DNA from 2 places in the Streptomyces sp. NPDC126497 genome. Region 1 is predicted to be linked to the other one. Evidence: riboswitches for the same ligand, from Rfam matches in the RefSeq annotation. Region 1 holds a riboswitch; the other holds the start of a gene.
What was found. A riboswitch is a leader RNA that binds a small molecule or an ion and turns the genes downstream of it on or off. The one in region 1 is predicted to bind cyclic di-AMP.
Positions count from the first base shown of each region.

Region 2: linked by a shared signal. The riboswitch ahead of ABTY20_RS28240 (M23 family metallopeptidase) and the one ahead of ABTY20_RS10905 (transglycosylase family protein) in region 1 are both predicted to bind cyclic di-AMP.

Region 1 covers NZ_JBEORT010000016.1:36,039-43,150, forward strand. Annotated here, with positions in the region: gene ABTY20_RS10885 (Ppx/GppA phosphatase family protein) at 195-1,136, opposite strand; gene ABTY20_RS10890 (DUF501 domain-containing protein) at 1,133-1,678, opposite strand; gene ABTY20_RS10895 (FtsB family cell division protein) at 1,709-2,182, opposite strand; gene eno (phosphopyruvate hydratase) at 2,376-3,665, opposite strand; gene ABTY20_RS10905 (transglycosylase family protein) at 3,899-4,621, opposite strand; cyclic di-AMP (ydaO/yuaA leader) riboswitch at 4,626-4,794, opposite strand; gene ABTY20_RS10910 (LysM peptidoglycan-binding domain-containing protein) at 5,000-6,031, opposite strand; gene ABTY20_RS10915 (cytochrome P450 family protein) at 6,230-7,112, opposite strand, start outside.
Region 2 covers NZ_JBEORT010000092.1:5,404-12,515, forward strand. Annotated here, with positions in the region: gene trmB (tRNA (guanosine(46)-N7)-methyltransferase TrmB) at 1-843, shown strand, start outside; partial or broken gene ABTY20_RS28235 (PrsW family intramembrane metalloprotease) at 877-2,260, shown strand; gene ABTY20_RS28240 (M23 family metallopeptidase) at 2,358-3,377, opposite strand; cyclic di-AMP (ydaO/yuaA leader) riboswitch at 3,390-3,547, opposite strand; tRNA gene ABTY20_RS28245 (tRNA-Met) at 3,838-3,911, opposite strand; gene ABTY20_RS28250 (dihydrofolate reductase family protein) at 3,975-5,108, opposite strand; gene ABTY20_RS28255 (response regulator transcription factor) at 5,179-5,838, opposite strand; gene ABTY20_RS28260 (HAMP domain-containing sensor histidine kinase) at 5,868-6,869, opposite strand.

The DNA.
Region 1 (7,112 bases):
TTCAAAGGGGCGTTGAGGGCCCGAACGGGTCAACCGGACCCCTTTCTTCGTCCTCCCGGGGCCAATTCCTTGTGAAGAACTTCACGAACTTTCCCGGCAGGGCGTTCCCGGGGGGCCCGGAAGGCCCCCCGGGCGCCGCTCAAACGCTATCCCGGCTGCTCAGCGGAGTGCTACTGACCGGTAGCGAAGGAGAGCTAGGCCACGGACCAGGCGATGCCGTCGAGGATGTCGTGCTCCGACACCACGACCTCCTCCGCGCCGATCCGCTCCATGACCGCCAGGAGGACCAGGGCCCCGGCGCCGATCACGTCGACCCGGCCGGGATGCAGGGAGGGCACCGCGGCGCGCTCGGCGTGGGTGGAGCGCAGCAGCCACCCGGTGATCTCCCGGACGCGGTCGCGGGAGACCCGGGAGTGGTGGATGGCCACGGAGTCGTACTCGGGCAGGTCCTGGGCGATCGCCGACACGGTCGTCACCGAGCCGGCCAGGCCGACCAGGGTGTGCGCCTCGCGCAACGGGACCGTCTCCTCGGCGTGGTCGAGGGCGGCCTCGATGTCGGCGCGCATGGCCGCGATCAGCTCCTCGGCCGGCGGGTCCGTCACGGCCCCGTCCCGCACCAGGTGCCGCTCGGTCATCCGCACGCAGCCGACGTCCACCGAGCGGGCGGCACGGACGCGGTCGTCGCCGACGACGAACTCGGTCGAGCCGCCGCCGATGTCCACGACCAGGAACGGGCGGCGCAGGTCGGTCCGGCCGGTCAGCTCCCTGGTGGCGCCGGTGAAGGAGAACTCGGCCTCCTGGTCGCCGGTGATGACCTCGGGCTCCACGCCCAGGATGCCCAGCACCCCGCGCACGAACTCGTCGCGGTTCTCGGCGTCCCGGGAGGCGGAGGTGGCGACGAAGCGGAGGCGCTCCGCGCCGTGCTCCTTGATGATCTCCGCGTACTCCCGGCAGGCGGCGAACGTCCGCTCCAGCGCCTCGGGCGCCAGCCGGCCCGTGCGGTCGACCCCCTGGCCGAGCCGCACGATCGTCATCCGCCGGTCCAGGTCGGTCAGTTCGCCCGTCACGGGGTCCGCGTCGGCCACCAGCAGCCGGATGGAGTTCGTACCGCAGTCGATGGCGGCGACCCGGGTCACCTGCCGTCCTCCTTCACCGTGCCGGCCTCGGGAAGCGTCACGCAGGCGCCCTTGCGCCACCACTCGGGCAGCATCGCCAACGCCTCGTCCCCCAGCGGGTTGACCCCCGGACCCGCGGCCAGCGAGTGGGCGACCAGCACGTGCAGGCACTTCACCCGGTCCGGCATGCCGCCCGCACTGGGGAAGCCCTTGAGCTCCTCGATCTCGTCACGGCGCCGGACGTAGTCCTCGTGCGCCGCGCGGTACGCGGCCGCCAGCTCGGGGTCGGTGGCCAGCCGCTCCGTCATCTCCTTCATCACGCCGTTCGCCTCCAGCGTGCCGATCGCGGAGTTCGCCTTCGGGCAGGTGAGGTAGTACAGCGTCGGGAAGGGGGTGCCGTCGGGCAGCCTCGGCGCGGTCTCCACGACGTCCGGCTGCCCGCAGGGGCAGCGGTGCGCGATGGCGCGCAGCCCGCGCGGGGGCCGCCCGAGCTGCTGCTTGAAGGCCTCGACGTCCGCGTCGGTGGGTTCGGTGCGCGGGGTCGTGGGCGGGGGCGTTTCCATACGTGTCTCTCTGCGGCTCTCGATAAGGGGTCAGTGGGCGGCGTCGGCCTGGTCGACGCCGTCCCAGACGTTCGCGTACCAGGGGCGGTCGGCGGCGTCGAGATCCGTACGGGACTGCTTCGCCGCGCCCGGGTCGATGACGATGTAGCCGGTCTCGCCGGGCAGGACGTAGTGCAGCCGCCGGCGGATCTCCTGCTCGGCGTACGCGTCGTCCTGCCAGCGGGCCTTCAGGTCGCGCAGCCGTTCGACCCGTTGGCGGGCCTCGTCCTGTTCCTGCTGGAGGTCGGCGATGTCCGCGCGCTGGGAGACGTACTGCCGCATGGGATAGGCGAGGGCCACGATCAGGGAGCAGACCACCAGGGCGAGCAGCGCCGCGCGCCCGGTCAGCCGGGAACGGCGGGCCTGGCGCTTGGTCTGCGAGCGGTAGACCCGGGCCGCGGTCTGCTCGCCGATCAGCCGGATCCTGGTCGCGGTGGAGAAGCGGTCCCGGTCCTTCACCGCCATGTTCCCGCCTCTCGTTCGGCCTCATACGTGCGTACGTCCCCGCACACGGTACGGGACCGGGTGCGGGGACGTACGTACGACGCCGCCCGCGGGAGCGGCGCCGCTCAGCCCTTGCTGCGCCTACTGGTTCGCAGGGGCGCTGCGCCTACTGGTTCGCGGAGCGCCGTGCCTACTGGTTCGCGGAGCGCCGTGCCTACTGGTTCGCGGAGCGAAACCGCGGGAAGGCGCTGCGGCCGGCGTACACCGCGGCGTCGTCGAGGATCTCCTCGATGCGCAGCAGCTGGTTGTACTTGGCGACGCGCTCGGAGCGGGCCGGGGCACCGGTCTTGATCTGGCCGCAGTTGGTGGCGACGGCCAGGTCGGCGATGGTGACGTCCTCGGTCTCGCCGGAGCGGTGGGACATCATGCACTTGAAGCCGTTGCGCTGGGCCAGCTCGACGGCGTCCAGGGTCTCGGTCAGCGAGCCGATCTGGTTGACCTTGACCAGCAGGGCGTTGGCGGCGCCCTCCTCGATGCCGCGGGCCAGGCGCTCGGGGTTGGTGACGAACAGGTCGTCGCCGACGAGCTGGACCTTGTCACCGAGCTTGGCGGTGATGGTCTTCCAGCCCTCCCAGTCGTCCTCGAACAGCGGGTCCTCGATGGAGACGAGCGGGTACGCGTCGACGAGCTCGGCGTAGTACTCGGTCATCTCGGCGGCGGAGCGCTCCTTGCCCTCGAAGGTGTAGGAGCCGTCCTTGTAGAACTCGGACGCGGCGACGTCGAGCGCCAGGGCGATCTGCTCGCCGGGGGTGTAGCCGGCCTCCTTGATCGCCTCGAGGATGAGGTCGAGGGCCTCGCGGTTGGAGCCGAGGTTCGGTGCGAAACCGCCCTCGTCGCCGAGGCCGGTGGCCAGGCCCTTGCCCTTCAGGACCTTCTTCAGGGTGTGGTAGACCTCGGCGCCCCAGCGCAGGGCCTCGGAGAAGGACTCCGCGCCGATCGGAGCGATCATGAACTCCTGGATGTCCACGTTGGAGTCGGCGTGCGAGCCGCCGTTCAGGATGTTCATCATCGGCACCGGCAGCAGGTGCGCGTTGGGGCCGCCCAGGTAGCGGAAGAGCGGGAGGTCGCTGGCCTCGGAGGCGGCGTGGGCGACGGCGAGCGAGACGCCGAGGATGGCGTTGGCGCCGAGCGAGCCCTTGTTGTCGGTGGCGTCCAGGTCGAACATCGCCTGGTCGATCAGGCGCTGCTCGGTGGCGTCGTAACCGACGAGCTCCGGGCCGATCTGCTCGATGACGGCCAGCACGGCCTTCTCGACACCCTTGCCCAGGTAACGGCCTGCATCGCCGTCACGGAGTTCGACGGCCTCGAAGGCGCCGGTGGAGGCACCGGACGGGACGGCGGCACGACCGGTGCTGCCGTCGTCGAGGCCGACCTCGACCTCGACCGTGGGGTTGCCTCGGGAGTCCAGGATTTCCCGGGCTACGACGACGTCGATGGACGGCACGAGCATCTCCTTCATGGATGTGACGCGGGTGAGCAGGGCCACGGTGGGTCCTGCGAGACCGAGCCTAACCGGCTCCGGGCGATCGGCCAGCCGGTCGCCCGCCCCGTGGACAGAACCGAGAGTAAATTGTTTCCGAACGGAACAAAATAGTTTCCGGAAACCCGGACGTGAAAACCCCGCCCCGGTGCGTACGGGGGAGGACGCACCGGGGCGGGGAGCAGGGGGGCCGCCGCTTACTTGAGGTGCAGCTGCTGGCCCGGGTAGATGAGGTCGGCGTCGTCGACGATGTCGTCGTTCAGCTCGAACAGCTCGGCCCAGCCGCCCTCGACGTCCCGCTCGGCGGCGATGGAGCTGAGCGTGTCGCCCTTGACGACCTTGTACTCGCCGTCGCCCTTCTCGACCTTCTTGCCGGTCGGGGTGGTGACGGTCTCCTTCTCGGCCGGCTCGGCGGCCTTCTGCTCGGTCTGCCGCTCGGCGGCCGGGCGCTCGGCGGAGCGGGAGGCCTTCTGCCCGGTCTCGCGGGTCTCGGCGGAACCGGCGCCCTGCGAGGAGCCGGAGCCGTTCGAGGAGGAGCCGCCGTAGGCGGCGTTGGACAGGCCCGTGCCGCAGACCGGCCAGGCGCCCTTGCCCTGGCCCGCGAGGACCTTCTCGGCGATCTCGATCTGCTGCGCCTTGCTGGCCCGGTCGGCGGTGGAGGCGTACTGCGTGCCGCCGTACGCGGCCCAGGTGGAGGCGGAGAACTGCAGACCGCCGTAGTAGCCGTTGCCGGTGTTGATGGACCAGTTGCCGCCGGACTCGCACTGGGCGACGGTGTCCCACTCGGAGGCGGTGGCGGCGGAGGCGCTGCCGGCCGCCATCAGCGGGGCGGCGACGGCGGCGGAGGCGACGCCGGCCACGGCGATCGCTCGGGTGGCCTTGGACGGACGACGGTGCTTGCCCTTGCCGGAAAACAGCATGGATGGATCCCCTCACCGACGCCTGCGAGGTGAGCTGTCGGGTTCGGGCCGGTTGAGTTGCCCGGCCGCGCCCCTCACGGGACGCGGCTTCACCCCAAGCCCGACCCGGTGTCAACCACCGGACCGAGCGCCTACCTTGGGTCCCCCGCTCCTGCCTACGGCGCATGACGCGACGACTGTTCCCGTGCTTCCGCCGGCAGGATTAGGCGTGGCGGAAGCCGGTGCCCGCGGTGGCGAGCAGTCACGACCGTAAGCACGCGATCCACGGAATTTCAAAGACGATCAAGGCTTCTGAGACCTATCTCTCACACCCTTTAAAAGGGACATTCACCGCGAATCATGACGTCAACTGCCGCCGCGCGCAGACGTCTTCGGGCGTCACTCCTCGCCCGGCTCGACCCCGACCTCGAGCTCCTGACCGGGCAGGATGAGGTCCGGGTCGGCACCGACGACCTGCTCGTTCTCGACGTAGAGCGACCGCCAACCGCCCTCCACGGCGAGGGAGTCGGCGATGGACGAGAGGCTGTCCCCGGTGCGCACGGTGTACGAGCCGTCGGCGGCGTCGCGGGGGGCGTCGGTGCCGCGCGAGGCGTGCCGGCCGGACGAGTCCGACCTGCGGTCCGCCACCTCGCCCTCCTCGGCGCTGACGCCGCGGTGGCGACCGGTGCCGGTCCCTTCGGCGTCGGTGAGCTCGGAAGAGCCGGTGGTCTGCCCGGACTTGTCCGACTCGTCGCTCTTGGGGGTGGCCGAGGCGGAGGGGGAGGTGCCGGATCCGGCGCCGGATCCGGTGTCCGAATCCGCGTCCGAGTCGTCCGACGTGTCGGATGTGGCCGATTCACCGGCCGGACCCTCACCGCCCTCCGTCCGCTCGGCGCCGGACGACGAGGCGGAGGAAGCGGACGAATCGCCGGAGTCCGACGATCCGGACGACTCCGACGAGTCCGATGAATCGGAGGAACCAGAGGAACCAGAGGAACCGGACGCACCCGACGCCGAGTCCTCCGCCACACCCGTGTCGATGTCGGCCGACGCCGCGTCCTGGTCGAGACCCGCCGTCAGCCCGCAGGTGCGCCACGCGCCGACCCCCTGGTCGGCGAGGATTCTCTCGGCCACGGCTATCTGCTGGCCGCGGCTGGCCTGGTCGGCGCTGGGCGCGTAGTCCAGGCCGCCGTGCCTCTCCCAGTCGTCCTGGGTCAACTGCAGGCCGCCGTAATAGCCGTTGCCGGTGTTCTGGCTCCACGAGCCGCCGCTCTCGCATTCGGCGACCCGGTCCCAGGTCGCACCGTCGGCCGCACTGGCGCTGCCGGCCCCGAGGAGCGGGATCGCGATGGCGGAGCCGGTCACTCCGGCCGCGACGAGGAGAGCCGGAGCCTGGCGGGGGCGACGGTGTCGACCGTTCCCGGAGAGCATGCGGAAACCTTTCGCAAGACAGCAATGACCGGCGCGGCAAATGGAAACCCATCCGCTGCACTTGATGGGTGAACGTATAGGCAGACGATCACTTGTCACAAGTTCATGCCGCGCAGATCACGTGAAGATCACAGAGTTGAACGCGTGTCATGTTTGCGCTGGTCCCCCCGGGGGCACTGCGGACGGCGGCCCGCTCCGTCACTCCCGCGGACCGTTCCGCGACGGGGTGAACTCCACCGGGAGGGTGCGCAGTCCGCGCATGATGAGCCCGCCCCGCCAGCGCAGCTCGGCGGGTTCCACCGCGAGCCGCACGTCCGGCAGACGCGTCAGCAGGGTGGCGAGCGCGGTCCGGCCCTCCAGGCGGGCCAGCGGGGCCCCCAGGCAGTAGTGGATGCCGTGGCCGTACCCCAGGTGCTGGTTGTCGCGCCGGCCGAGGTCGAGCACGTCCGGGTCGGCGAACCGCTCCGGGTCCCGGTCCGCGGCGGCGAGGACGACGAGGACGGGGTCGCCGGCCGCGATGCGCTGCCCGCCGATGGTGACCGGCTCGGTGGCGAACCGCCAGGTGGCGAGCTCCACGGGACCGTCGTAGCGCAGGAGCTCCTCGACGCCGGTCTCCAGCAGTCCGTGTTCCCCGGCGGCGAGGGCCTTCTGCAGACGGTCCCGCTGACCGGGGTGGGTGAGCAGGGCGTAGGTGCCGTTGCCGATGAGGTTGACGGTGGTCTCGAAACCGGCGAACAGCAGGATGAACGCCATGGCGGCGACCTCGTTCCCGGTGAGGTGCTCACCGTGGTCGGAGGCGCGGATGAGGCCGGAGACGAGGTCCTCGCCGGGGACGGGCCCGGTGGGGAGCGCCTCGCGCTTGCGGTGGATCAGCTCGGTGAGGTAGCCGCGCATCTTCTTCACCGACCGGGCGACCCCGCCGCGCGGCCCTCCTCCGTGGCGGATCATCATGCCCGCCCAGTCCCGGAAGTCGTCCTGGTCCTCGCGGGGGACGCCGAGCAGGTCGCAGATGGCGTAGATGGGGAGCGGGAAGGCGAAGTCGTGGATGAGGTCGGCGGAGCCGTCGGCCGCGAACCGGTCG
Region 2 (7,112 bases), on a different contig from region 1:
GTTAACGCTTCCGAAGCCCTCCGTCCCGCCTCCGGCCAGGACGCGCCGCACACGTCCGGGGTGCCCGTCCGGCACACCCGGACCAAGGGTGAGCCCCGGTTCCCGGACGGGCCGAAGGCCGATCCCGCCGGGTCGCACTTCGAGCGGCGGATCCGGAGCTTCCAGCCGCGCCGCAGCCGGGTGACCGCCGGGCAGGCGGACGCCCTGCAGAGGCTGTGGCCCGCCTGGGGCTTCGACATCGACGGCAGCCGGCGGCTCGACCTCGCGGAGTTCTTCGGCAACGACGGCCCGGTCGTCCTGGAGATCGGCTTCGGCATGGGCGAGGCCACCGCGCGGATGGCCGCCGCCGACCCGGCCACCAACATCCTCGCCGTGGACGTCCACACCCCCGGCCAGGGCAATCTCCTCAACCTCGCCGACCGGCTCGGGCTGACCAACGTGCGGGTCGGCAACGGCGACGCGATCATCCTGCTGCGCGAGATGATCGCCCCCGGCGCCCTCGGCGGGCTGCGCGTCTACTTCCCCGACCCCTGGCCGAAGAAGCGGCACCACAAGCGGCGGCTGATCCAGCCCGAGTTCCTCACCCTCGCCGCGACCCGCCTCGCGCCGGGTGCGGTGCTGCACTGCGCCACCGACTGGGAACCGTACGCGGAGCAGATGCTGGAGGTGCTCACCGCGCACCCCGACTTCGAGAACACGCAGCCGGACGGCGGTTTCGCGCCGCGTCCCGCCTTCCGGCCGCTCACCCGTTTCGAGGGGCAGGGGCTGGAGAAGGGGCACGTCGTGAACGACCTGCTCTTCCGCCGCGTACCGCTGGACGAGCAGGCCGCGGACCGCGTCTGACACCGCCCGTCCCGTCTCGTGAGGGTCGATCCCGTGGCCACCAGCCCCCCGTACCCGGCGCCTCCCGGACCCGTCCCCGGCGGAGCGCCGCGGCACGCGCACTGGTGGCAGCGGCCCCGGGTGCGTCACGGGGCGCTGGTCACGCTGCTGGCACTGTCCGGGCTGGTCATCCTCGCGCTGGTGCGCGAGCAGACCGGGACGCGGGGGTTCCTGGTCGGGCTCGGCCTCGCCGTCCTGCCCGTACCGCTGCTCGTCGCCGCCTTCCGGTGGCTGGACCGGGTCGAGCCGGGCCCCTGGCGGAACCTGCTGTTCTCCTTCGCCTGGGGCGCCTGCGCGGCGGCCCTGATGGCGATCGTCGCGAACAGCTTCGCCACCCGGTGGATAGCGACGGCGACCGCCGACCCGACCGGCGCCGACACGCTGGGCGCGACGGTCGTGGCACCGGTCGTGGAGGAGTCCGCGAAGGCCGCGGCCGTCCTGCTGGTGTTCCTCTTCCGCAGACGCGACTTCACCGGGATCCTCGACGGCGTGGTGATAGCCGGGGTCACCGCCACCGGTTTCGCGTTCACCGAGAACATCCTCTACCTCGGCACCGCCTTCGGAACCGACCAGCTCACCGGCGACAGCGGCATCGCCTCGGTCACCGCGGCCACCTTCTTCGTCCGCGTCGTGATGGCGCCGTTCGCGCACCCCCTGTTCACCGTGCTCACCGGGATCGGCTTCGGTACCGCCGCGCTGTCCACGGACCGGCAGCGGATCCGGCGGGTGCTGCTGCCGCTGGGCGGACTGCTCCTCGCGATGGGCGTGCACGCGCTGTGGAACGGTTCCTCGGCACTCGGCCGGTACGGCTTCCTCGCGGTGTACGCGGCGTTCATGGTGCCGGTGTTCGGGCTGCTGACCTGGCTGGTGGTGTGGACGCGGCAGCGGGAGCTGCGGACCGTGCGGGCGGAACTGCCCGCGTACGCGGCCGCCGGATGGCTCCATCCGGCGGAGCCGTTCGCGCTGGGCTCGATGCGGGCGCGGCGCCTCGCCCGGCAGTACGCGCGCCGCTGCGGCGGGAAGGGCGGCGGCGCGGTCGGTCACCGCGTACGAGGCGTACGCGACGTCGCTGGCGTCCCTGCGGCACCGGGGGCGCCTCGGACGGGCGGGGCCGGACTTCGTCACGCGGGAACGGGAGCTGCTGCTGGAGCTGTGGCACCGGCGGGCGGCGGCCCGGCCGGCCCTGGAGCACGCGGCCCGTGCGACCGCGCCCCGGTTCCCGGCCGCCGCGGCGCCGCGGGCGGTGTACGGCGGTCACGTGCGGCCCGCCCCCGGGCAGCCGCCGTACGGACGGTCCGCCTACGGGCAGCCGCCGTACGGACCGTTCGCCCACGGGAATCCGTACGCCGCGTACGACCCGAACGCCCACCGGCCCTGACGGACCCGGGCCGCCCCTGGAAACACCTGACCGGCAGCCCTGACGTGGGGGGGCGCCGTCGGGACTGCCGGGGTCCGGGGCGGGAGGGCCCGTTCGCTCAGATGCTGAGGCCCTTGCCGCGCAGCCAGGCCATCGGGTCGATGCCCGAGGCGGAGCCGCCGGGGTGGATCTCGAGGTGGAGGTGGGCGCCGGTGACGTTGCCGGTGGCGCCGACGCGGCCGATCACATCGCCGGTGTTGACCTTCTGGCCGACGCTGACGCTGATGGAGGACTGGTGGGCGTACCAGATCTCGGTGCCGTCGTCGAGCGTGAGCACCGTCTTGTAGCCGTAGGAGCCCTCGTAGCCGGCGGAGGTGATCGTGCCGGTGTGCACGGCCTTGATCAGTGTGCCCGTGGGGGCGGCGAAGTCGAGGCCGGTGTGGTGGCCGGAGGACCAGTAGGCGCCGGCCTGCCCGAAGGTCGAGGTGATGGTGTACGAGGAGGTCGGCAGCGCGTACTGCTTGGCCAGCTTGGCGAGGCGCTCGGCCTCGGCCTTCTTCGCGGCCTCCTCCTCCGCCTTCTTCCTGGCGGCCTCGGCCTTGTCCTTGGCCTCCTTCTCCGCCTTGACGGCGGCCTCGGCGGCCTCCTTCTCGGCGGCGGCGACGGCCTCGGCGGCGGCCTTGGCCTCGGCCTGGTCCTGCTGCTGCTCGACCTGCGCCATGATCCGGGCGCGCAGCGCCTCACCGGCGTCGGCGGTGCCCTGCTCGGTGTCGTCGGCGGTCATGCCGAGGGTGCTGAGGGGGGTCGCCGAGCCCTTGGGCGTTTCCTCGTCGGAGAGGAGGGAACCCACGCTGGGGAGGTCGGGCATGGAGATCGACACCGGCGGCTTGCCGGTCTGGGCGCTGGCCATGCCGCCGGCGCCGACCGCCGCTATGACGCCGACGCCCAGGACGGTGGAGCTGCGGGCGAGTCCCCCGCCGCGCTGCTTGGAGACGCGATGCCGGCCGCGTACGGGGCGGACGGACTCCGCGGTCGGGTTCCACTCCTCGAAGGGGCCCTCGTCGGTGCGGCCGACGCCGTAGGCGAAGGTGTCGCCCGGCTTGAAGGGGACCTCGGGGGCAGGCGGGTTGGACGCCACGTGGGCGCGCTCCTTTCCTTCCGTCTCCGCCTACCGGGTTAGCTGACGGGTTCGGAGCGGGAAGGTCTCCTACGCGCGTATACGCGCCGTGTCGCCACGGCGGTATTCACGCGATTCACCCCATGGTGGTGGTTCCCCGGTTCCCTTGCGGGATTCGGCGCGTGCGCACGGAGCCGCCTTCTGTGACGGCTGGGACGACCGCGCTGCGTTATCGAACGTTAATAGACGCGAGGGCCGGATTCCAAGCCGTTCCTCTTGATCGTTAACGATTTCTCCCTGGACTTACGTCTCACGAGCGGCCAAAAACGGGCGAGTTGACCGCACTCCGCATGGCGGCCGACTTCTGACGGTGTGTCATTCGTTATGCACTGCGGGGTGAACCGCTCACGTTCAGTGAGGGGGGGGGGAACGGAAAACGCCGAGGGCCGGAATCCTTTGGATTCCGGCCCTCGGCCTTCAGTAGCGGGGACAGGATTTGAACCTGCGACCTCTGGGTTATGAGCCCAGCGAGCTACCGAGCTGCTCCACCCCGCGTCGTTGAGACCAGTGTACGCCATGTGCGGGACATGGCGCACATCCATGATCGGCGGCCCGCTCTCAGCGGCCGAGCAGATGGCCGTTGGGTGCCTTGGCCCGGTCCTCGTGCTCGGGCAGGACGACGACGGTGGCGCCCCCGGAGGCCAGCACACCACTGCCGTCGGCGCCCGGCACGAAGGTGTCCGGCTCGCGCCAGGCCGTGACCACCCGCCGCACCCCCGCGTCCAGGATCAGCCGGGCACAGGGCGCCGGCCGGGACGCGCGGCGGGCACAGGGCTCCAGGCTGGAGTACACGGTGGCGCCGACGAGCCGGGGGTCCGTGGGGTCGGCCTTGGCGAGCGCGGCCTCCTCCGCGTGCACCACCGGGTCGCCGCCCTCCCGGGAGTGGCCGCGCGCCAGTTCCGTGCCGTCGGCGGCCACCACGACCGCGCCCACGCTGAACGCCGTCTCCGAGGGCGGGCACGCGGCGGCCAGCTCGCAGGCGAGGGCCAGCCAGTGGTGGTCGGCGGCGGAGGGCAGCGGGCCGGAACCGGGGGCGGTGGGCTCGTAGCGCATCAGGACGACGTCGCCGACCGGGCGGGTCTCGACCAGTCGCAGCCGGCCGCCCTGGTAGGCGCCGGGGCCGAAGAGGCGGGGTGCCCGCGGATCGCCGACGAACAGCGGGGCGAGGGCCAGCTGGAGTTCGTCGGCCAGCCCCTCGGTGAGGAGCTGGGTGTGGATCGTGCCGCCGCCCTCGACCATCAGCCGCCGCACCCCGCGCCCGGTGTGCAGGTGCTCCAGGAGCCGCCGCCAGTCGAGTGCGGCCCCGAGCGGCACGACGTCGGCGGCGAGGCCGAGGGCGTGGGCGCGCTCGGCGCCTTCGTCGGTCGTGTAGAGGACCTTCTCGCCGCCGGTGTGCCAGAACCGGGCCGCCGGGTCCAGGTCGCCGGAGCCGCTGACGGCGACCTTGAGCGGGTACGCGGACCGGCCCTCGGCGAGACGGGCGGCGCGCCGCTCGGGCGAGTTGACCAGCAGCCGGGGGTTGTCGGCGCGGATCGTGCCGGCGCCGACCAGGATGGCGTCCACGGATGCCCGTACCTCGTCGACCCGGTCGAAGTCGGCCGGACCGGACAGCAGCAGCCGGTCGGGGCCGGTGTCGTCCAGACAGCCGTCGAGGGAGACGGCGGCGGACAGCAGGACGTACGGGTGGGACATCGGCGCACTCCGGGTGGGGCGGGGGTGGGAGTCCAGTCTGACAACGGGCCGGGCGGGCCCGTGCGCCGGCTCAGGGCTCGATCAGCCCCACCCGGATGGCGTACCGGGTGAGCTCCAGGCGGTCCTTCAGGCCGAGCTTGGCCAGGATGTTGGCGCGGTGCCGCTCCACGGTCTTGGGGCTGATGACCAGGAGAGCGGCGATCTGCTGCGAGGTGTGGCCCTCGGCGACCAGCTTCAGGATCTCCTCCTCCCGGTCGGTGATCGCCTTGGCCGGCAGGGCGCGGCCCTCCCGCGCGAGGTCGAGGTAGTTGTGGATGAGGGCGTTGACGGCGCCGGGGTAGAGGAACGGCTCGCCGCGCATGGTGGCGCGGCAGGCCTCGACGAGGTCGCGGTCGGCGACGGACTTCAGGACGTAGCCCGAGGCCCCGGCGGCGAGGGCCTCGAAGAAGAACTGCTCGTTGTCGTACATGGTCAGGATGAGGATGCGGGTGTCCGGCAGACCGCGGGAGAGCTCACGGGCCGCCTGCAGACCGGTCTGCCGGGGCATCGCGATGTCGAGGACGGCCAGGTCGGGGCGGTGCTCACGGGCCTGTTCGAGGGCTTCGGCACCGTCGGCGGCCTCGGCGACGACGGTCAGGTCCGGTTCGCCGTCCAGGATGAGGCGGACCCCCCGGCGGACCAGCGCGTGGTCGTCGGCGAGCAGGATGCGGGTGGGGGCCGGGTCGGTCATGTCTCAGCGTTTCCGGTCGGGGGCTTCGGTCACGGGGGCGGGGCGTGGGCGGGCGCGGAGCCGTGTACGGGGACGAGGGCGTGCGCCGGGAAGCGGGCCGGGACGGGAACGGCCAGGCGCACCTCGGTGCCGCCGTCGGCGCCGCGGTCCACGGTCAGGCGGGCGCCGACCAGCAGGGCGCGCTCCCGCATCCCGCGGATGCCGGCGCCCTCCTGGGCGACACCGATGCCGCGGCCGTCGTCACGCACGCTGAGTTCGACACCGCCGGGCGCCCGGCGCAGGGCGAGCTCGGCGCGGCGGGCCCGGCTGTGGCGGGCGATGTTGGTGAGGCCTTCCTGGGCGATCCGGTAGATCACCAGTTCCGACTCCCGGTCCAGCTCGGGCAGGTCCGCGTCGAGGCAGTGCTGGACGCTCAGGCCGGGCCCGCCGAACTCGGTGGCGAGGGCCTTGAGCGCGCTGGCCAGCCCGAGCTCGTCCAGCACCCCGGGGCGCAGCCGGCGGGCGATGCGCCGGATCTCCTCGAGACCGGCCCGGGTGGTCTCCTGCACCTGGCGCAGCTCCTCGTCCAGGCCGGGCGGGGCGTGATCGGCGGCGCGCTTGAGCTGGAGCAGCACGGCGGTGAGGGACTGGCCGACCTCGTCGTGCAGCTCGCGGGCGATGCGACGGCGCTCGGCCTCCTGCGCGGACAGGGCGCGGGCGCTGCTCGTGGCGCGCTCGTCCTCCAGCCGGTCGAGCATGGTGTTGAACGTGGTGATCAGCTCGGCGATCTCGCCCCGCCCGCCGACCGCGGGGCGGTGCCCGGGGCGGAGCAGGTCGGTGGTGGCCATGGCGCGCGTGAGGCGCTGCAGCGGGGCGAGCCCCACGCGGAGCAGCAGCGCGTTGGCCACCAGCATGGCGGCCAGCCCCACCGTGAGGACCGCGGCCTCGGTGAGCAGGACCGGGGTGGACACCGTGACGGGTCCCAGCAGCAGGGCCGTGGCGGTGATGAGCACGACGGCGTTCAGCAGGAAGATCCGCCAGAACAGAGGCACCCGGTACCGCCTCCTCGCCGTCGGCCGCTCGCCACGGCTCCCCGCGCGGAGGGGGAGCCGACGGCCCGCGGTCCGGGGGCGCGGCGCGGGCCGTCCCTTCCAGCGTGTGCGCCGGACGGGCCCCGCGCCATCCGTGACAACCCCCATTTCCCACCGGAACCCGGTCGTCCCGACGGTCCGCGTACGCACCGGCCCCCCGGGGGGAATGGGGGTCGCGACGGATGGTGGCGAGGACTCGTGGTG